Regions from separate parts of the Marinomonas sp. genome, predicted to be linked through region 2. Evidence: riboswitches for the same ligand, from Rfam matches in the RefSeq annotation. Region 2 holds a riboswitch; the other holds the start of a gene.
The links. A riboswitch is a leader RNA that binds a small molecule or an ion and turns the genes downstream of it on or off. The one in region 2 is predicted to bind thiamine pyrophosphate.

Region 1 (11,368 bases), 870 kb from region 2:
CAGAAGCAATGCTTGAAAAAATGACTTTTGCAGCATGTTCAATGTAAGGCGGTAAACTTTCCAGAGCTTGTTGTTGTGCTTCAAAACTCTGGGCAAATTGTGTGTAGATTGCTTCTTGAAAATCCATAGTGGTTAAAATACTGCTTTAAGCCAAGTTAAATGTTGAGAGTCTATTTTTTCGTCAAATAGTATCGCATCGAAGCGACTTGCATTATTTACTTTATTATTCTTTTGTAGCCATAAAGCCGCGCTGTTGCGTACTTTTTTTAGCTTTGATTGCCCGAGGCTTTCAGCGGCACTGCCATGAGCACTGTTTGCTCGGAAACGAACCTCTATAAAGACATAGGTATTTTGATCTAAAAAAATTAAATCGATTTCACCAATACGGCAGAAAAAGTTTCTTTCTACAAATCGAAGACCTTGTTTTAGTAGAAAAGCTTCGGCAGCTTGTTCTGCTTTCTCGCCGTTATTTTTCGGCGTTTTCCTTCTGTTCAAAAAATTGGTGGTTAGTCGCATATACCAAATTTCCTTTTCGGTAAGTCATGATCTCAGGTCTTTTATGAAATATGCCATTCTCATCCATTGTGATAATGCCAGTATTTGCAGATATCTTAGTGCTAGGAAGTAATGTGAATAGCTGATATTTATTTGCTAATAAATACGAATCTGCTCCCAGTGCTTGCAGTCTGCGTAAAATATTTGAATTTTGATTTTTAGGCAAAACGTCAAGTGAATTATTGTTTGGTGTAAGAGCAGGTACTTCGGTGAAAAGAATGCGTTCGATGTCTTCTGGTTTTGTTGATCTTTCTGGTGCGCTGTCGTTTAGAGTGCTGCTGGCCAACATAGGAGTCTTGTCGGCGAAGTAGAAATCTAAAAGCGGTCTGATCTGTTTAGCATCATTGAGCTTGCCAATGTAATAAACGTAATCTAAATCCTCACGAGACCTGGCGATGCTGTCTACGCTTGTTCCTATCCATTTCTCAATGGATCTTTTGCGAGCATAGCTTTCATTGATCAGTAATAATTTCTGAATGGCGTCTTGTCTGCCTTTCGGTGTGTTCGCGTAAGACTGATTTGAGATGATGGTTACATTTTCTTTGACCGCTTCGGCACGGAATTCATCGCTTTGCTTTAAAGCCCATGTATCTTGAGTGCTAAGAATGGCGGCTTTCGTCGCGCCTTCTTGTTTAGCAAAAGCGATCAGTTCGTGTATTTCATCTTCAGCGCTTAAGGAAAAATGATAGAGGTTTTTAGGGTGCTGGTTGATATCAAGCTGATTTAGCGCGATAACCGGATAAGGTAAATCTAAGCGGCTTACTTGGGCAACGTTATTTTTTTGCAAGGGGCCAATAATAACATCAGGTTGTTTTTCATTAGCCGCGGCAATGGCTTCATTGATGGTCGCGTAATCGTCTATGTTGACTACATTAATTTCTGGTCTAGCTTCTTTTTGTTTATAGAAAGAGGCAAAGAATCCATCAACAATAGCTTGAGATGCGCGGGCTAGTTTTCCGCTCATTGGTAACATCAGAACGATTTTCTTCGGTGCCATCTGTTCAACGGAAGCCATTATCTCAAAATCTTGTGGTGGTGAGAGCGCTGCTGGATGATTTGGGTTTTCAGCTTGCCAATTTTTGAACATTTTAAGTTGCTGTTCGATGGATAAAGTTTGGTTTCTTAGGATGCTGCTGATTGTCAGCCAGCCGTTAAGCAAAGGCTTTTGTTGCTGAAATAATTCGTCAACTTCATTCTGTGTCAGGTTTTGGATTGCCATCCACAGTTTTGCTTGATTCTCTTCGCCTTGATTCAGAGGGAGGTTGTAGGTTAAATCCATGCGAAGATCGACGACTTCTAGCCAATTGCCAAAGTATTCAAGGATAGATGCTTTCGTCTCTTTAAGTTTGTTTTGATTGTCTGGATGACGGGCAGCAATAAGTTGATCTGCCTGTTCTAGATAATGCATAGAATCAATTGAATTATCTAAGTAAGACGCAGACAAAGCGGCTAATAAATAGGCTTCGAACTGAATAGAAGAGGGCGTTGTTAAAAGCTTATCTTCTAAAATATCAATGGTTTGTTGGTATTCACCTTGTTGATAAAGATTTTTTGCAGATATGTAGGAATCGGCCAGCGCTTTGGAAACATCAGTCGTTTTCTTTGGATGATAGATGCTTGGTGGCAAAGTTCTTTCTTGAGAACCGTTATTGATTGCTTGAGCTCTATTTTGTGGCTGTTCCATATTTAAATTCATGGAATTACAGGCACTCAGCAGAAAAGTGCAAAGAGTTAATGATATGATGCGGTAATTAATTAGGCTCATAAGCTTATAAAATGACAAATAAAAGAGGCAACATGGTACCACATAGTTCTGATGATGCGAGAGGGTCGCTGTACATAGTTGCTACCCCAATTGGTAATCTAGACGATTTCAGTAAAAGAGCCGAACAAACTTTACGAGATGTAGACTATATCGCGGCGGAAGACACCCGACACACAAGACGTTTACTTAATCATTTTGCTATTGAAGCGAAGCTATTTTCCATTCATGACCACAATGAAAAAGACAAAGCCGACTACGTGGCGAGCTTGTTAGACGAAGGTAAAAATGTCGCTCTAGTGTCTGATGCGGGCACGCCGTTAATTTCAGATCCAGGTTATCATGTGGTGCATGCATTACGTGAAAAAGGCCATAAAGTCCTACCGATTCCAGGTGCTTGTGCTTTGATTGCTGCTTTATGCGCATCAGGATTGCCAACAGATCAGTTCTTTTTTGCGGGTTTTGTACCTGCTAAATCCAAAGGGCGTTGTGACTTATTTGAATCTTGGAAAAAGCAAACGGGTACTGTGGTTTTTTACGAATCCACGCATCGTGTTTATGATTCGATTGCGGATGTGCAAAAAGTTTATGGTGAAGATGCTCAGCTTGTATTGGCTCGCGAAGTAACGAAAACATTCGAGACATTCTTATCGGGTACCGCATCTGAAATCCTTGCCAAGTTCGATGCAGATGCCAACCAGTTACGTGGTGAATTCGTTGTTATGTTGAGTTTTACGCAAGAAAGCGGTAACGAAGCAGAATTAGAAGCAAAGCGTATTTTGACCATTTTATTAGAAGATTTACCGGTTAAACAAGCGGCAGCGATGGCAGCTAAGTTAACGGGCGAGAAGAAAAATTACCTTTATAAAATGGCGTTGGAAATGCAAGGCGAATAGACTTTTGCCTGTTGTCTTTGGTAAACACCCATAGAAAACATGGGTGTTTACATTCCGATAAGACTAAGTATACTCAGCCCTACTTGTCGGAGTGCCATTTGGCTGAGATCGCATAATTAAATGCGGGATCCGCAGAACCTGATCGGGTTAAAACCCGCGTAGGAAACAAGAAAGTCTCAATTTTTCTTTTCTGCATCGAATGAACTCCTGATTTTTATGGAATCGATGCGGTCATCTCTTTTAAAGCATCCTTTCTAATAAAATTCAGGGTTCACGTTTTGCAATTAACGCCAGTAGTGTGTTTACCTGTAAAACAGCACCCAGACAAGCAATTCTCCATTTTAATAATAAGGGAAGTGCTCATGTCGACGAATAACGAACTAGCAACACAATTAACAACCCCATCTAAAAAACAGTCTCGCGAAGAGTCTCGCCAAGCAGCGAAGTCTTTTATCGAGTCATTGCAAGCCAAGCCTTTTCCTGCGTCTGAACGCATTTATTTAACTGGCACCGACGATTCCATTCGCGTTCCTATGCGTAAAATCAATTTAACGGATACGCCTATTGGTTCCGATCCTGACAACCTGACTTTCGAACCCAATGAAGCGATTTATATTTACGATTGCTCTGGCCCCTATGCAGACCCAGAAGAAAACATTGATGTGTATCGCGGTTTAGCGCCAATGCGTGCGCCTTGGATTGAAAAGCGTGATGACACAGAAATATTGCCAAGTGTGTCATCAGAATTTGCTCAGTCACGTCTAGAAAACTCTGCACTAGATGACTTGCGCTTTAAAGAGCTACCTAAAGTGCGCAAAGCTCGCCAAGGCAAATGTGTGACGCAAATGCATTACGCTCGCCAAGGTATTATCACACCAGAAATGGAATACATCGCACTGCGTGAAAACCAAAATATTGATGCGATTAAGAGCGAATTGTTATTGAAACAGCATCCAGGGCAAAGCTTTGGCGCTAACTTACAAACACGTATTACGCCAGAGTTCGTGCGCGATGAAGTGGCAAGAGGTCGTGCCATCATTCCCAACAACATCAATCACCCTGAATCTGAACCGATGATCATCGGTCGTAACTTCTTAGTGAAAGTAAACGCCAATATCGGTAACTCAGCGGTCACATCTTCCATTGAAGAAGAAGTAGAAAAATTGGTGTGGTCAACCCGTTGGGGTGCAGACACGGTAATGGATTTATCGACCGGTAAAAACATTCACGAAACACGCGAATGGATCTTGCGCAACTCGCCTGTGCCAATCGGTACGGTACCGATTTATCAAGCGTTAGAAAAAGTCGATGGTGTGGCGGAAAACCTAAATTGGGACGTGTTCCGCGACACCTTGATTGAGCAAGCGGAGCAGGGCGTGGATTACTTTACTATTCATGCGGGCGTATTACTGCGTTATGTGCCCATGACGGCGAAACGTCTTACTGGGATTGTTTCTCGTGGTGGTTCTATCATGGCGAAATGGTGTTTGGCGCATCACAAAGAAAGCTTCTTGTACGAACGTTTCCGCGATATTTGTGAGTTATGTGCGGAATATGATGTGGCTTTGTCGCTTGGTGATGGTTTGCGTCCAGGATCCATTATGGACGCCAATGACGAAGCGCAAATGTCAGAACTTCGCACCTTAGGCGAACTAACCAAGATTGCTTGGGAATACGATGTACAGGTAATGATTGAAGGCCCTGGACACGTGCCAATGCAGCTGATTGAAGAGAACATGACCGAGCAGCTGAAGCATTGTCATGAGGCACCGTTTTACACCTTAGGGCCACTCACTCAAGACATCGCGCCAGGTTACGATCACATTACTTCTGGCATTGGTGCGGCACAAATAGGTTGGTATGGCTGTGCCATGTTGTGTTACGTGACACCAAAAGAGCATCTTGGCTTGCCTAATAAAGAAGACGTTAAAGAAGGTTTGATTACCTACAAAATTGCAGCCCATGCGGCGGATTTGGCCAAAGGCCACCCTGGCGCGCAAATTCGTGACAATGCTTTATCTAAAGCGCGTTTTGAGTTCCGTTGGGAGGATCAGTTTAACCTGTCGTTAGACCCTGAAACCGCTCGCTCTTACCATGATGAAACATTGCCGCAGGCCTCTGGCAAGGTGGCGCATTTCTGTTCCATGTGTGGGCCGAAATTCTGTTCAATGAAAATCACTCAAGAGGTCCGTGACTACGCGAAAGGTCTAGAGGACGCGCAAAAAATCGATACGAGTGCTTTAGAAGCGAACTCAATGAATGTGAGTGAAGCGGAAACGGGTATGCAAAAAATGTCCGAGCAATTCCGTGAGCTAGGCAGTGATGTCTACTTAACTACAGATAAGTTGACCACGGATAAGTTAACCACAGATAAATTGACCACAGACAAGCAAACCACCTATAAATCAAAAGAAAAGTCGCTGTAAGTGAAAGGAGGATTTATGTCTATAAAACCTCCTGTTGTCTGGTGCGTGGGTGGGTCGGATTCGTCCGCCCACGCTGGACTTCAAGCGGATTTGCGTACTGGACAGGATTTAAACTGTCACGTGCAAACCATCGTTACTTGCATCACTGCGCAAAACTCTAAAGAGGTGCGCTCTGTTGAACCTGTTTCTTTGGCTATGTTTGATCAGCAATGGCAAACCTTGCTCGATGATGTGTCGCCAGATGCCATCAAAGTTAGCTTGTTGCCATCCATCGAGATAGTAAAAGCGTGCGCGACTTGGCTAAAGCGTATCAAAGCGGATTTTCCGAATGTATTGGTCGTCCTTGATCCTGTTATGGCGGCGAGCAGTGAGTCAGGCAATCAACTCCAACAAACTGATGCGGGTGCTAGTTTGCTGGATCATATCTTGCCGTATGTGGATGTGATAACACCAAACTTAATGGAATTTACGGCTCTAACTGGATTGTCTGGTGAGCTGGCTATTGAGCGTCTGCAAAAGGATATGTCAGCTTACTTTGAGGCTTCTGATAGCTGTTGGCTTCTTAAAGGAGGTCATTGCAGTGACGTAGAGGCATCTATTGATTGGTTGCTGGAGCAAAATTCTGTTGTTGGTTTCGCGTGCGAAAAACTCACTGTCCATAATACCCGCGGCACGGGTTGTACCTTGTCGACAGCGCTGGCTAGCTTTATCGCCCATGGTTACGATCTCTTGGATGCCATGACCATGGCAAAAGCCTATATAACTGGCGCATTAAAAAGCGGTGTACAAATTGGTGAAGGGGCCGGGCCACTCGGTCGCCCCGGTTGGCCGTTGCAGATTGAAAACCTGCCGACGATTGTTGCGCCAAACAAACCGATCATGTCGATTAACCAACCTTTTGCCAAGATGAATCTCGATAAAATGGGCTTGTATCCCGTAGTGGATTCTATTGCTTGGCTGGATTTAGTGCTCAAACAAGGAGTGAAGATCGCCCAGTTGCGCATCAAAGACCCTGACGATGCTGATCTAGAACATAAAATTCAACAGGCGATTGCCTTAGGAAAAGAATACGACGCTCAAGTCTTTATCAATGACTATTGGCAGCAGGCCATCGTTTTTGGTGCTTATGGTGTTCATCTCGGTCAAGAAGATTTAGACGTGGCGGATTTAGAAAAAATCCAAGCGGCAGGTTTGCGACTCGGCATCAGTACCCATGGTTACTATGAAATTGCTCGGGCTCAATTTATTCAACCTAGCTATATCGCTTTTGGTCATATTTTTCCAACACAGACGAAAGACATGCCATCCCAGCCGCAAGGCTTAACTCGACTTGCCCATTACGCGACGTTATTAAAAGACGTGTTTCCCACGGTAGCGATTGGCGGCATCAATGCCGAGCGTTTGCCTGCTGTAGCTCAAACAGGGGTTGATAGTGTTGCTTTGGTTACCGCGATTACCAAAGCGGCTGATCCAGAAGCCGCGACACGATCACTTATTTGCTTGTTTGAAAAGCACTCGAACACTCAAAGAAATAAAGGGGGAGAGCAATGAAAATTATGCTGAACGATGCGCCTCATGAATTTGCAGGGAAAACTCTCCAAGACTTACTCATTCAATTAGACAAGAGCGAACAAGGTATTGCTATTGCGATTAATCAGCAGGTGGTGCCAAAAAGTTTGTGGTCTAGTACCGAGCTGAATGAGCAGAGTCAGGTGTTTATTTTTGAATCTATTGCAGGAGGCTAATATGTCGTCTTTATTTATCGCAGGACACGAATTCCATTCTCGACTTTTCACCGGTACGGGAAAGTATGCCAGTGCCGACGCCATGATGGATTCTTTAACGGCCAGTGAAAGCGAGCTGGTTACGTTATCGTTGCGTCGTATGGATTTAAAAAACCAGACGGACAATATTCTTCAGCCTTTACAGCAGCAAGCCATAAAACTGCTGCCCAATACCTCTGGTGCTCGTACCGCGAAAGAAGCGGTCTTTGCCGCCGAACTTGCCAGAGAAGCATTGCAAACCAATTGGGTGAAGTTAGAAATCCACCCCGATCCGCGTTACCTGATGCCAGATGGTATGGAAACTTTATTGGCTGCCGAAGAGCTGATTAAAAAAGGCTTTGTGGTCATGCCTTATGTCCATGCAGATCCTGTACTTTGTAAACGGTTAGAAGAAGTGGGTTGTCAGTGTGTGATGCCGCTTGGTTCGCCTATTGGTTCTAATATGGGGTTGGCAAGTCGACCGTTTCTAGAAATCATCATTGAGCAAAGCACTGTCCCTGTGATTATTGATGCGGGCATTGGTGCGCCGTCGGATGCTGCATTAGCGATGGAAATCGGCGCAGATGCGGTACTGGTGAATACCGCCATGGCTGTGGCGAGAAAGCCTGCAAACATGGGAAAAGCCTTTCGACTAGCGGTGGAAGCCGGACGAATGGCGTATGAGTCCGGTTTGGGAGAAAGACGCGTACAAGCGCAAGCTACGAGTCCTTTGACGGATTTCCTTGGAGCCTTGTCATGAAAGATGGAGCTAGTCATAAAATTCGCTTGTTAGAACAAAGTCCTGCTATTGAAGGGCAATTTAGCCATTTTGTGGAAAATGTCGATTGGCAAGAGATTATGCAAATTCATCAAGAGAAAAACGAGCAAGATGTTCAGCGAGCCTTAAATAAAAGCAAACTTGATGTGGACGATTTCGCCGCTTTGATTTCCCCAGCAGCAGAGCCTTATTTGTTGGAAATGGTCGCAAAAAGCGAACGACTTACCTTGCAGCGTTTTGGCAATACGTTGAGTTTATTTGCGCCCTTGTACTTATCTAACACTTGCGCGAACGAATGTACTTATTGTGGTTTTTCCATGAATAATTCCATTAAGCGTCTTACCTTGAATGAAACTCAGGTGGGAAAAGAAGTTGCAGCGATTAAGAGCAAAGGCTTTGACCATATTCTCTTGGTGACAGGTGAAACCAATAAAGTTTCCATGCCGTACTTTGAACGCATGATTCCCTTGATTAAGCCGCATTTCAGTCAGCTTTCTATGGAAGTGCAACCATTAGATGCTGATGAATATGAGAAACTGCAAGGTATCGGCTTGGATGGTGTTCTGGTCTATCAAGAAACCTATCGTCGCAAGACTTACCTTGAGCATCATTTACGAGGCAACAAATCCAACTTTAATTATCGCCTCGACGCACCGGACCGTATTGGGCAAGCAGGCATTCATAAGGTTGGTTTGGGCGTGTTACTTGGTTTAGAAGATTGGCGCACGGATTCGGTGATGATGGCGCATCATCTGCGACACTTGCAAAAGCGCTATTGGCGAAGCCGCTTTAGCGTGGCATTTCCGCGAATTCGCCCTTGTGAAGGAGGCATAGTGCCAAAATCGGTGATTTCGGATCGACAGTTGGTTCAGCTTATTGCTGCTTGGCGTTTGTTTGATCGGGACTTAGAGATGAGTCTATCTACTCGTGAGTCACCAGAGTTTCGTCATCATGCTGTGCGTATGGGCTTTACTACGATGAGTGCGGAATCCAAAACCCAACCGGGAGGCTATGCGAACGATGCCCAAGAGGCTCTTGAACAATTTGAGATCAGCGACGAGCGACCTGTGTCTGACATCATGGCGATGATTCGAGAGCAGGGGCGTGAAGTGGTTTGGAAAGATTGGGATCCTGCGCTTTCACATAGTTAAAAAAAGGAGCAAGCGTCAAGGGATTCAACACCACTCCTAAGAATATGTTCTGGCTTACTTGGTTAATAGGGAAATCTCGTGAATGCGCATTTCCCCTTACGCTCTCATGACAAGTTGTGCATCTCGATTCACTCTCTTTGACACTGTTTGACAAATAAATGGACATAATAGATTTCATCCAAACAGGAAACAGAGCTTAAGGAGCCAACTATGTTTAATCGTAAAAAAGCAGGAATGATGGGCGTTATCGGTTTGAGTGCCGCGATTATAACCGGTGTAGCGGTGAGCGCTTATGCAGAAACAAAATCACCTCAAGGTGATGTTGTTAAAGGCCAAGCCACCCAAGAAGCTCCAATTAATGCAGTGCCAAGTCATGAGCAACTTGCAAGCCGTATTGCACAGCAGCTTGGCTTAGATGAAAAAACACAAACAAAAGTCTCTGATTTGTTTGAAAAAGATGGCAAAGCGATTCGCCAGATTCAAGACAAATTGCACAACACGCAAGTGGAGTTAAGTAATTTGTCACCTAGTTCAAAGGATTATATGAACAAAGTGGATGATCTTGCAGAGGAAAGCGGTGAGTTAACGGAAGACCTAACGATTGCCTTTGCAAAAAACCGAGCTGGTTTGTATGCATTGTTAACTCCGCAACAGATCGAAAAACTTGAAACGCCAGCACAACCTAAGTCTTAATATTTCATTGATACATTTCCCTTTATATTGAGAGCCTTGCCCCAGCAGTAACATGCTGGGGTTTTTTTATGTACGTTTTGTACTTATAAAAATAGCTAAATTAAAAAAGGCCAAATTCTTTAGAGGAATTTGGCCTTTTGCGTATTATCTAAAGCGACTGTTAGCTGGCTATGGTGTTAAAAAGCTCAAAATACGTCGGGAAGGTTTTTGATGTACAACCCGGATCATTGATGGTGACTGGTGTATCGGAGAAGGCAACCAGAGAGAAGCACATGGCAATGCGGTGATCATTGTAAGTATCGATGGCCGCATGTTTTAAGTTCTCAACAGGTGTGACGGTAATAAAGTCTTCGCCTTCAATAACGTCGGCACCGAGTTTTTTCAGTTCCGTTGCCATGGCGTATAAACGATCAGTTTCTTTCACGCGCCAGTTGTAGATGTTGCGAATGGTGGTTGGGCCTTTCGCGAATAGCGCTGTGGTTGCTATGGTCATGGCTGCATCAGGGATGTGATTCATGTCCATATCAGTGCCATTCAGTTCGTTGCGTTCCGCTTCTATCCAAGTCGGGCCATAAGTGATTTTCGCACCCATTTGCGCTAATACATCAGCGAATTTCACGTCACCTTGTACGCTGTCTGTGCCTACGCCGTGGACTTTGATTTTTCCGCCAGCAATCGCCGCAGCGGCTAGGAAGTAAGACGCAGAAGAGGCGTCGCCTTCTACCATTATTTCACCGGGGCTTTGGTAAGTTTGCTGACCTTTTACCACGAATGCTTGATAGTTCTGGTTTTCCACTTCGACACCAAATTGCTTCATAGCATGCAAGGTAATATCGATGTATGGCTTGGAAACCAGTTCACCATCGACTTTGATGGTTAAATCGCCTTTTGCTAATGGGGCGCTCATCAAGATAGCGGTTAGGAATTGGCTTGAAATGTTGCCTTTAATAGACACTTCGCCGCCAGATAAACCATTCGCCTTAATGCGTAAAGGTGGGTAATTTTTCTCACCTTCGTACGCGATGTCGACACCCAATGCCAGCAAAGCATCAACTAGATCGCCAATGGGGCGTTCGTGCATGCGCGGTTCACCATGTAAATGAAATTCTCCTTTACCTAGGCAAAGTGCTGCAGCCAAAGGACGCATTGCAGTACCGGCGTTGCCAAGGAATAGGTCTCCAAAATCTGCCTGGATTGGGCCGGCAAGTCCTTCTAGTACGCAGGTTGTGCCGTTATCTTCTAGAGAATAGTTCACACCTAATTTGGTTAGACTTTCTAGCATGCGACGAATGTCGTCACTGTCTAGCAAATTGGTAATTCGTGTGGTGCCTTTTGCCAAGGTCG
Region 2 (11,368 bases):
ATGTCCATATAATCTGCAATATCAAGATCAGATAGATTTAGGCATTTCTTTCCGTCTGTTAGGTCATCAACCAAAAGGATATTTTTAATGCCTTTATTGTTTAATGCCTTGATGATATTGCTGCCAATGAATCCGGCACCGCCAGTTACTATATACATAATACATTTGTCCTAGAATCGAGTGTTTGTCTCTACTAAGTTTACTTCTGAGTCACAAGTTAAACCTAAAAAGAATCCTGAAAACCGTTGTATGATTTGGCCCATGCTATCACTTCTGTTAAGCCGAGAAAAATATGATAGCTGCTAGTGCCGGGAAGCGGGAAGTCTTTTGGAGTATTGTCTTCGTTAAGATACTCATTCCAACGACCATTCGGTAAGAAATAGTGTTGCTGAGCATAATTGATTGCTTTTTCTAAGCGATCTATCTTTTCCTCTTTTCCAATCGGCATGACTGTGATTGCTTTTAGATATTCGGTGATCGGCCAGATACGTTTTTCTTGATCAAGAGGCTGATAAGTATTGCCGTCAATTTGGTTGTAGATACCACCATTTTCTGCAAGGCCGTGACGTGCAGCGACTCGCCATAAGTTCTGGGCCAAATCTGTATAATCAGAATTTGGGAGTATTTTATTCGCTTGATAAAGTAACCAGACCCACTCGAAATGATGCCCAGGTTCTACTTGGTGGCCTGTTTTAGCATCTAGGCTCCAGTCGGTGCTGAAGAATTCACGCAGTGTTTTAGTATCCTTGTGATAAAAGTGCTCAAGAGCCAGAGAAAGCAACGATTGAATGGCTTCTTTGTAGTCTTTATCTTGCGTTGTTTCAAAAGCGGCAACATAGCCTTCTAGTAAATGCATATGTGGGTTCTGGCGGCGGATTTGTGTGCTATCAACCGGATAGGATTCATAGAAGCCGCCTGATTGTGCTTGCATCTTCTCTAATAAAAAAAGATGCGTTTTTTTCATATAAGAAAGAGCGCGATCATCCTTTGTTGCCCTGTAATAATGGCTAAAAGAAAGCAGTATAAAGGCAAGAGCATACGCATCTGATTGTGTGTCTTTTATCGAAAGGTCGTCATTTAATGAGAAAATCCAGCGCTCATCGATATAATAATGAGAAGTGATGAAGTCGAAAAGCGGGGTTAGCATGGCCTGCCATTCTGGCGTGTTCTTTATTTGGCAAGCATGGCTAAAAGTATATAACTGACGGCATTGAGTTAATAAACGAACACGACCAACATTATTGCTTGTCCAGTCATGATTCATACTTTCGTAGCTGTAACCTTTTTCCTTGTTGATACCATAACGAGACCAATTGTTTAAAAGTTCATTAAATAAGAACGATTGGCTAGATAATAGAGCGGAATTCAGCATTGTATAAAAGCCTTATTTCGTATGTTTTAGGTATGTCCAACTTGGCGAGGGAGTATGATAAGATGAGCGACTCTAAAAATCGATTATTATGTGCCTATGAACTCTTCGTATTTGAATTTTAAAGATAAACATATCCTTGTTGTTGGGGATGTGATGTTAGATCGCTACTGGCATGGTGGCACCTCTCGTATTTCTCCTGAAGCTCCGGTTCAAGTGGTAAAAGTTTCTGCAATTGAAGACCGTCCTGGCGGCGCCGCAAACGTCGCGCTTGGCTTAGCCAAATTAGGTGTGCCTGTCACGCTTGTTGGTGTGGTTGGTAACGATGAAAATGCCGATATATTGGCCCGTTGCCTAGAAGAGGTTGGTGTTACTTGTCGATTTGTACGTTCTGAAACACTCCCAACTATCACTAAATTACGCGTGATGAGCCGTCATCAACAACTGATTCGTTTAGACTTCGAAGAGCGCGAAGACAGTCTTTCTCAGAATGAGGCATTGGCAAAAGTCGTCGAAGAGTGTTTGCCAGATTCGGACGCCGTTATTTTTTCTGATTATGCAAAAGGTTGTCTAGCCGACGTTCAGTCTCTGATAAAGCTATCCAACGCAGCGAACGTGCCAAGCTTTGTCGATCCCAAAGGCAATGATTTCTCGATTTATCAAGGGGCAACGCTTGTTAAGCCTAATCTTCTTGAGTTTGAAACGATTGTGGGTAAATGTCGTTCAACGAAAGAATTGGAAGAGAAAGCAAAGGCCCTTCGAGAGCAATTCGGTTGGAAGGCATTGTTGGTTACTCGTGGTGAAGATGGTTTGATTTTATTGAGTGATGATAAACCTCCTTTCTCACTCGCTACCGCGGCAAAAGAAGTGTTTGATGTGACTGGTGCTGGTGATACCGTTGTAGCTGTTCTCACTGCTATTTATGTGACCAGCAAGCGTTTTATTGATGCGGTTGAATACGCGAATCAAGCGGCTGGCTATGTGGTTGGAAAATTAGGTACGGCATCCATCAGTGCTGAACGGCTTGAAGCGATTATGTTCCAACGTTCGCACAGTACGAATTTTGGCGTGCTTTCGCCGGATGATTTGCTTGAACAAATTAAACTGGCGCAAATGAATGGTGAAAAAATCGTCTTCACTAACGGTTGTTTTGATATTCTTCATCCCGGTCATATTGCTTATATGAAGCAGGCGAAAGCGCTAGGAGATCGTTTGATTGTAGCTGTTAATACCGATGCATCAGTTAAACGCCTCAAAGGTGAAAAACGTCCGATTAATAACTTAGTTCATCGCATGTCTGTGCTTGAAGGTGTGGGGGCGATTGATTGGGTGACTTGGTTTGATGAAGATACGCCAAAAGAAATTATTGAATTTTTAACGCCGGATGTTTTGGTTAAAGGTGGGGATTACACCATAGAAACAATCGTTGGTGCCGATCATGTTTTGGCTCATGGTGGTGAAGTGAAAGTATTGACATTTGTTGATGGCTATTCGACCACTGCTATTATCGAAAAAGCGAATTTATAAATGCAAGATAAAGACAGTATTGAAGTCGATAGCACTACTCCAAAAGCGTCTCCTACTGGGATGCAAGTGTACTTTCGCTTATTAGGATACGTACGCTCCTCTTGGTTGTATTTGCTTTTAAGTGTCATTGGATACGTTATATATGCTGCGATGGAGCCGGCTTTAGCGGCATTGTTAAAGCATATTGTAGACACCGTATCGGTAGGAAGTATTACAGATAGTCGCCTATTAATTCCCTTGGCTATTTTGGGTATTTTTATCGCTAGAGGTATTGGTACTTTCTTAGGCAACTATTTTATGGCGAAAGTGGCGAACAATGTGGTGTTTGATTTGCGTACCAGCATGTTTGATAAGCTGGTGCTTTTGCCTTCCAGCTATTATCACTCTGTTCCTACAGGGCGTTTACTTGCCAAGTTAACCTATGATACCGAGCAGGTAATCGGCTCTATAACCCAAGCAATTCGCGTATTATTGCGTGAAGGTTTAACGGTTATTGGTTTATTGGGTTATATGATTTATATGAACTGGCGATTGTCTTTGTTGTTCCTGCTGGTTGTTCCTTTAATTGGCCTATTAGTCTCTTACGCGTCTAAGCGTTTTCGTAAATTAAGCACTCGAATTCAAGATGCGATGGGCGGCGTGACGGATGTGGCATCAGAAGCCATCAAAGGTCATGAAGTCGTTAAGATATTTGGCGGTAGTCAATATGAAATAGCTCGTTTTCGTGACGCCGCTAGTGAAAATCGTCGTTCTCAACTAAAAATGGAAATGACTAGATCACTTAACGTGCCTATCGTTCAGTTTATTCTAGCCATAATGATGGCGGTTTTGATTTGGTTTGCTTTAAGCCCTTCAATTAGCTCACATATGTCTCCTGGTGACTTTATTGCCTTTTTGACTGCCGCCGGTATGTTGGGAAAACCTATTCGTCAGCTAACTGAAGTAAACAGCATCTTGCAAAAAGGTATTGCCGCTTCTTACAGCATTTTTGACTTCTTAGATTTGCAAGAGGAGGTTGATAAAGGCGAGAAGTCTGCGACTCGCTTTAAAGGAAATATTGAATGGGATTCTATGTCATTCAAATATCCTAGATCTGAAAAATACGCTTTGAACAATATTAACTTATCCTTGCCAGCGGGAAAAACATTGGCTTTAGTGGGTCGCTCTGGCAGTGGTAAATCGACTATGGCGAATTTGATTCCGCGTTTTTACGATATTAATAAAGGTGCTTTGAGTATCGATGGTATTTCTATTGATGATTATAAATTGACCGAACTTCGTTCTAATATTGCCTTGGTCAATCAACAAGTTGTGCTGTTTAACGGCACGATTCGTGAAAATATCGCTTATGGTTATTTGCGTACAGCAAGTGATGAAGAAGTTATTGAAGCCGCTAAAGCGGCTAATGCTTGGGGCTTTATTCAAGAACTTGGTCAGGGTTTAGACACCATGGTTGGAGAAAATGGCGTGCTGTTGTCTGGTGGTCAGCGTCAGCGTATCGCCATTGCACGAGCTATTTTGAAAAATGCACCTATCTTAATTTTAGATGAAGCGACCTCAGCGTTAGACACAGAATCGGAACGAGCGATTCAGTCTGCTTTAGACAACCTAATGGAAAATCGTACAACTATTGCTATTGCCCATCGATTATCGACTATTGAAAATGCCGACATCATTGCGGTGGTGGATCATGGTGAGATTATTGAGCGAGGTTCACATAGCGAGTTGTTAGCCTTGAATGGCGCTTATGCGCAGCTTCATAACCAGCAATTTACTGAGACGACTACTTAATTATGTGGTTGTACCGTTCTTTATTTGTTTTATTTACGCCGGTAATTTTATTTAAAATCCGGCGTTTTAAGAAAACGTATCAACATTATCGTGCGCAAGAAGCGTTTGGCTTTTGGCCATCTGTTGAAGCAGATTTGTGGATTCATTGTGCGTCTGTGGGCGAAGTGCTTGCTGTACGTCCGTTAGTGCTTCAGTGGCGCGAAAAATGCCCTACACAGCGATTGTTAATTACCACAATGACGCCGACTGGCGCTGAGCAAGTGGTAAAAACTTTTCCTTTTGCAGAGCATAGATATTTGCCAATGGATTGGCGCTCAAGCGTTAAACGGGCGCTTAAAAAGCTTACTTGCAAGCACTTATTGGTTGTTGAAACCGAACTCTGGCCTAACTTGTTGCAACTGACTAAGCAACGAGGATTACGTGTAGATGTAGTGAATGCTCGTTTGAGTGAACGCTCTTTCCAGCGTTATCAGAAGTTTTCGATTATTTCGCGTCCGTTGTTTGCGTTGCCTGACTGTTTTTTGGCTCATGCGCAAGCTGATGCAGCACGCTTTGAGGCACTGGGCGCAAAAAAGGTATTGGTGGCTGGAAGCATCAAATTCGATCTTGCTGTGCCGTCAGAGGTTTTCGAAGCTAACTGGCGTGGACAGCTAGGCTCTCGGTTTGTCTGGGTGGGTGGAAGCACACATCAAGGCGAAGATGAAATGCTCTTGCGCATTCATAAGGTGTTACAACAAAAATACCCTGATGCTTTGTTGATATTGGTTCCCCGTCATCCTGAGCGCTTTGAAGCTGTACAAGCATTGGCTTTGCAGTCTTTTGAGCGAGTGGGGCTTCGTAGTCAAACGCCATTAGATCAATGGACTAATTTTGATGTGGTTATAGGCGACTCTATGGGAGAGTTGATGTATTACTATCAAGCATCTGATATGGCTTTTGTGGGTGGTAGCTTGATTAAACGTGGTGGTCATAATCCTATTGAGCCAGCGTTGCTTGGCAAAACAATTTTGATTGGTCCTTACACCTTTAATTTTATGGATATTACCGAGCAACTTTTGCAGGTTAATGGCGCCATTCGTTGTCAGGATGAAGCGCAATTGGAAAAAGTGGTTTTGGATCTTGCTGGGCAATCGTCTCAGCGTTTCCGTCTTGGTCAAACGGCGTTGCGTTTCGCAGAAAAAAACCAAGGTGCTGTTACAAGAGTACTTGCTGAAATGGACTTCCGTTGATCGACTCTTTACAATAAACGCTCATTATCTCATGGGGTGCTTTAGCATTTAGTAAATGTTAAAGCTGAGAAGCGGATTGTCTGCTAACCCACCGAACCTGATCCAGATCATGCTGGCGTAGGAATCGAGATAGCAAGTCAGATTATAGCTAAATCGTAATCCCCAAAATTGCCACTTGCCATTTCCCCTGTACGCCGCTCACGTTATTTAGGAGCGACACATTTTGAACATATTTTCGTTAACAACCTTATTTACTGCCTCAATGGTTAGTTTTGGTTTAGCGCTTTCCCCTGTTGCGTTAGCAAAAGACACTCTCAATGTTTATACCTACGATTCATTTGCCTCTGATTGGGGGCCCGGTCCTAAGATAAAAGCCAACTTTGAACAAGAGTGCGATTGTGAGGTGAATTTTGTTGCGTTGGACTCTTCGGTTGGTATTTTGTCTCGTGCGCAGCTAGAAGGTAAATCGTCACAAGCTGATGTACTTTTGGGGTTAGACCTAAATCTAATGGAAGCCGCAAAACAGACAGGTTTGCTTGCTGAGCATTCGGTAGATACTTCGAATGTCACGATTGCGGGCGGTTGGACAGACAAGATGTTTGTGCCATTTGATCAAGGTCATTTTTCTTTTGTTTATAATTCCGAGACCTTGAAGAATCCGCCAAAAGGCTTAAAAGACATTGTCGGTGATCAAAACCTTCGTGTTATTTATCAAGATCCGAGAACCAGTACGCCAGGGCTTGGTTTGTTGTTATGGATGAAGTCGGTTTATGGTGATAACGCTGCTGATGCATGGGAGCGTTTGGCTAGCCATACGGTGACCGTAACGAAAAGCTGGTCCGATGCTTATAGTTTATTTTTGAAAGGCGAAGCAGATGTGGTGCTTAGTTATACCACGTCTCCTGCTTACCATGTTGTTGTAGAAGGGGAGAATAAGTATCAGGCGATTATGGCAAGTGAAGGGCTTTATCCACAAATTGAAGTAGCGGCGATGATGAAGGATGCACCGCATCCAGCTTTGGCTAAGCGTTTTATGCAGTTTATCTTGCAGCGGGGGTTCCAATCGACGGTTGCAACGGGAAATTGGATGTTGCCAGTGGTTAAGTTAGATGAAAAATTACCGGCGGCTTTTGATAGTGCTTTAATGCCTGCTAAGAATTTGGTTTTGCCAGCTAAAGACGTGGTGCAACATCGTAAAGCTTGGGTTGACGAGTGGTTAAATGCCACGACTCGATAACAGACGTTAAATTGTTTTCTTATCGAACGGCCAGAAGGTTATTGCCGGCACTTTTGGGTGTCGGTTTTTTCTTGTTAATGGGAGCTGCCAGTTTGGCGGCTCTTTTGCGTTATGGTGAATTACACTCTTGGCTTGGCTATATACAGCAGCCTTATTTATGGCGTGTCGTGCGCTTTTCTTTGTGGCAAGCGCTGTTAAGTAGCGGTATAAGTTTGCTGATTGCTCTTCCTGTTGCTTCTTGTCTTGTCCATCGTCAGTTTTATGGGTGAGCCGCTTTGTTGCAATTGTTTTCTGTGTCTATGGTCGTGCCGACTATTGTAGCGATTTTGGGTTTGGTCGTTGTCTATGGTCGTACCGGATGGCTGAACCAATTATTTGGCGTGCAAATTCCCTTGTATGGTTTGGTGGGTATCTTGCTTGCCCATGTGTTTTTTAATATGCCATTAGCCGTTCGACTTTTGTTACAAGGGTATGACTTGATTCCCTCTGGGCAGTGGCGTCAGGCTTCGCAACTTGGTTTTACTCGCTGGGCTGCCTTTTGTCTAATCGAATGGCATTATGTAAAAAAAGTTCTACCGGGTGCCTTTGTACTGATTTTTATGTTGTGCTTTTCGAGCTTTGCTGTGGTGCTCAGTTTAGGTGGAGGGCCAAAATTTAGCACCTTGGAAGTAGCGATTTATCAGGCGTTGCGATTTGATTTTGATCTGAATAAAGCTAGCTTTTTAGCTTTGCTGCAAGTGGCTATATGTACTCTGTTTGCGGTCGTCGTATATCGTATTGCTCCGGTGACTCGTCAAGATGTGAGTTTGTTGGCGGTAACCAGCTATTCCATTAAAGATTCTGTATGGGCCAAATTAGCCGATTGCCTTGCATTGTGTTGTGCATTTGTATTGGTTATTCCGCCTTTCTTAGCAATCTTCGATCCTATTTTCTCTCCTGTTTTTTTAACGACTTTGCAGTCTTCGGCGCTTTGGCAGGCGGTATTGATTTCTTTACAAATTGCATTGCCAGCAGCTTCTGTGAGTTTATTGCTTGGTTGGTGTTTTGGCGTTTTGGCGCGGTTTTGTATGGTACGTCAGTATTTGGCATTTTTGCCGAATAAAATTGAGCATTTGGGTAATATGATTCTCATGGTGCCGGGGTTGGTTATTGCGACCGGGTTGTTTATGTTTTTGCGGGACCTTGGCTGGGGGCTTCAATCGAGTTACTGGATTGTTGTCTGGGTCAATGCGGTTATGGCGTTGCCTTTTGTACTGCGAGCTTTGATGCCGGTGATGTATCAGCAAGAGCGACGATTTCGAAATGTCTATCTGAGTTTAGGGGTCCAATCTTGGTCTCGATGGCGCTTGGAGTGGCCTTTGATGAGAACCAGTATCGGACAGGCGTTTGGCTATGCGCTGTTATTGTCTTTGGGGGATATGGGCGTGATTGCGTTGTTTGGTAGTCAAGGTTTGGTGTCGTTGCCTTTGTATTTATTTCAATTAATTGGTTCTTATCGGTTGGAAGAGGGCGCTTGCGTTGCCGTGATATTAATTTCTATGTGTTTGATTTTGTTTTACTGTTCATCGCGCTTTATTGGTGGAGTAAGTTCACGTGTTAAAAATTAACCTTCAATATGATTGGGAAAGTTTTCACGCCCATTATTGTGTGGATATTTTACCAGGTGTCACTACTTTGCTGGGCGGTAGTGGTGAAGGGAAAAGCACACTTTTGCATTTATTGGGGGGATTTATTGCGGGGCGTGGCGAATTACTTTTTAACCAAGATTCCTTGTTGTCTTTGCCCGCCTATGAAAGGCCTATTTCGACCTTGTTTCAAAGTGATAATTTATTTCCTCAACTTACGGTTTGGCAAAATGTCGCCATTGGCATTTCTCCTTCTCTTACTTTGAATCATGAGCAAAAAAACAAAATACATTGGGCGCTAGAAAAGACACAACTTGTTGATAAAAAAGATCGCTATCCACAAGCGCTATCGGGCGGACAAGCTCAGCGAGTGGCCATTGCTCGTGCCTTGGTGAGGAATAAGCCGGTCTTATTATTGGACGAGCCTTTTAGCGCGTTGGATCCTGCCTTGCGAGAAGAGATGCTTTATTTGGTGAATGACGTGACTCAAGAGCTTAGCTTGACGACCTTGCTGGTATCTCATTTACCTCAAGAGGCGACCTTGGTCGGCGGACGAGTTATCTTGATTGAGCAAGGTTGTATCACGGCTCACGAACCCGTATCTGTTTTATCTCAAACTGAACCACATCCACTTTTTTCTCGTTATCTTGGTGTGCCTAGTACTCAAGAACATAGTGCCTGATAGCGGAGTATCTAATTACTCGACAAGATAGTCTTATTAGGTTAATTGTTAATTCCTGTTGGTGATGGTTTCTTGAATTTTTATTTAAATTGAAAGAGCGACATAGTGTTTGATGATAATGAGCTATTAAAAAAAGGCATAGTAATGACAATCGCTTATGCGTTTGTTATGTCACTTACCGCGTTGGCGGCGAAGCAGGCGCAAACCATGATTGCGGTATCAACCTTGGTTTTTTGGCAGAGTGTATTTTGTACCTTAATTCTCTTGCCACAAATGCGTGGGCGTTGGCAAAAAAGACCTTTATCGGTTTGGAAAATACACTTTTTACGCAGTTTTGGTGGTTTTATTGGTTTCCTTTTTTATTATTGGTCGCTAAATCATATTCCTTTAGTAGAGGCTTCTCTGCTCAGAACCTGTGCGCCTTTGTGTGTTCCTTTTGTTGTCTTGGTGTTGCATAAAATTCGGATTCCAAAGGCTCGTTGGCTGCCGCTTATTATTGGTTTTGTCGGAGTGGCATTTGTCATTCATCCTACCCCCAATAATTTGAATCCTTGGCATCTTGTTGGATTTGCCTCAGCGATTGGTTTGGCATTGTCTATGGTGACGACTCGAATGTTGTCTCAACAAGTGTCAGGGCAAGAAACGTTATTTGTCTATTTTTTAGTGTCGACTTTGTTGTCTCTGCCTTTGACGTTATTGCAAGGTGAATCCTTGAGTGTGCCAATGAGCGTGTGGCCGCTGGTGGCTGTGGTTGCCATCACTTTGTATGTTGGTATGTATCTTTATAATAAAGCTTATACATATGCACCAGCGAGTATTGTGTCACCTATTAGTTATATTGGCGTGGTGTTTAGTGGCTTTTGGGGCTTGGTTGTTTGGGGTCATGTGCCGGATATTTATGCCATTATAGGCATGCTACTTATCTTCTTGAGTATTTTGATCAGTACTCGGATGGCGAAAAACCGAGGTTAGGGTTTTTTATTATTTCTTTCTTTTTGACGCGTTTTGGATGAATAGACCGACCAGGATACAGGCTAAACCAATTAGTGTTGAGTTTAGAATGGGTTCTCCGGCAAATTGTGAAAGCCAAACGATAGAGAGCAATGGAGAAAGGAATATTAAGTTCGCTACTTGGCTGGCATTAGACGTTAATTTAAGGGCTTTATTCCACAGTACAAAACTCAGTCCCATCTCAAATAAGCCAATATAAATTGCCCCCCATAAGCCTTTATTATCCCAGTGGCTGAGCTCACCCGTTACGCCAGCATAAAGTGTGATTAACGGTAAAGCAAAAGCGAAATTTAGGGTGAGTCCGATCAGACTAGGTCGTTGGTCTTTTGTATTCAGTAGCCAATAAAATGCCCAAATAATGGTGCTTAATAATGCAAAAGCAACACCTGATAGATTGGAAAATTCTAATGAACCTATTTGTCCGCGGGTGGAAATATAAAGCACTCCAAAATAGCAAGCGGCAGCAGCGATGTAGTCAGCCGTTTTAAGGCGTTGTTTAAGGATAGGTACCGCCATAAAGCTAAGCATGATAGCCCAAGTGTAATTAATAGCCTGTGCTTCTTGAGCTGGAAGTGTGTTGTAGGCTTGCAGCAATATTAAGTAATAAAGAAATGGGTTGATCGCGCCAAAAAATAGAGACGGTTTCCATGATTGCTTGGCAAAATGAACGAGTTGTGGCGACTCGCCTTTCAGTACAAGGAGTGTTGTTAAAAATATCAGTGAGATAATGTTTGCAACCAGAAGGAGCTGCGTTGGAGAAAAGTGTTTGAGCGAGATAGAAAAAGCAGTAGCAACCGTTGACCACAGTAGAACAGCCCCAAGGCCAAATAGCATGGCTTGGGTGTTGTTGGAGGGTTTGCTCATGATGTAATTCCAAGCGGTCTAAAACCGCAGATC

Region 1: linked by a shared signal. The riboswitch ahead of thiC (phosphomethylpyrimidine synthase ThiC) and the one ahead of thiB (thiamine ABC transporter substrate binding subunit) in region 2 are both predicted to bind thiamine pyrophosphate.

Annotation. Positions count from the first base shown of each region.
Region 1 covers NZ_OZ245329.1:3,091,722-3,103,089, reverse strand. Annotated here, with positions in the region: gene ACO05V_RS14735 (SIS domain-containing protein) at 1-127, opposite strand, end outside; gene ACO05V_RS14730 (YraN family protein) at 133-516, opposite strand; gene ACO05V_RS14725 (penicillin-binding protein activator) at 467-2,239, opposite strand; gene rsmI (16S rRNA (cytidine(1402)-2'-O)-methyltransferase) at 2,353-3,213, shown strand; TPP riboswitch at 3,291-3,395, shown strand; gene thiC (phosphomethylpyrimidine synthase ThiC) at 3,576-5,639, shown strand; gene thiE (thiamine phosphate synthase) at 5,655-7,190, shown strand; gene thiS (sulfur carrier protein ThiS) at 7,187-7,384, shown strand; gene ACO05V_RS14700 (thiazole synthase) at 7,386-8,162, shown strand; gene thiH (2-iminoacetate synthase ThiH) at 8,159-9,331, shown strand; gene ACO05V_RS14690 (Spy/CpxP family protein refolding chaperone) at 9,542-10,024, shown strand; gene aroA (3-phosphoshikimate 1-carboxyvinyltransferase) at 10,185-11,368, opposite strand, start outside.
Region 2 covers NZ_OZ245329.1:3,965,991-3,977,358, reverse strand. Annotated here, with positions in the region: gene rfaD (ADP-glyceromanno-heptose 6-epimerase) at 1-158, opposite strand, end outside; gene ACO05V_RS19050 (AGE family epimerase/isomerase) at 224-1,372, opposite strand; gene hldE (bifunctional D-glycero-beta-D-manno-heptose-7-phosphate kinase/D-glycero-beta-D-manno-heptose 1-phosphate adenylyltransferase HldE) at 1,469-2,896, shown strand; gene msbA (lipid A export permease/ATP-binding protein MsbA) at 2,897-4,687, shown strand; gene ACO05V_RS19035 (3-deoxy-D-manno-octulosonic acid transferase) at 4,690-5,916, shown strand; TPP riboswitch at 5,939-6,058, shown strand; gene thiB (thiamine ABC transporter substrate binding subunit) at 6,140-7,153, shown strand; gene ACO05V_RS19025 (hypothetical protein) at 7,195-7,422, shown strand; gene ACO05V_RS19020 (ABC transporter permease subunit) at 7,429-8,760, shown strand; gene ACO05V_RS19015 (ATP-binding cassette domain-containing protein) at 8,747-9,460, shown strand; gene ACO05V_RS19010 (DMT family transporter) at 9,566-10,432, shown strand; gene ACO05V_RS19005 (DMT family transporter) at 10,442-11,335, opposite strand.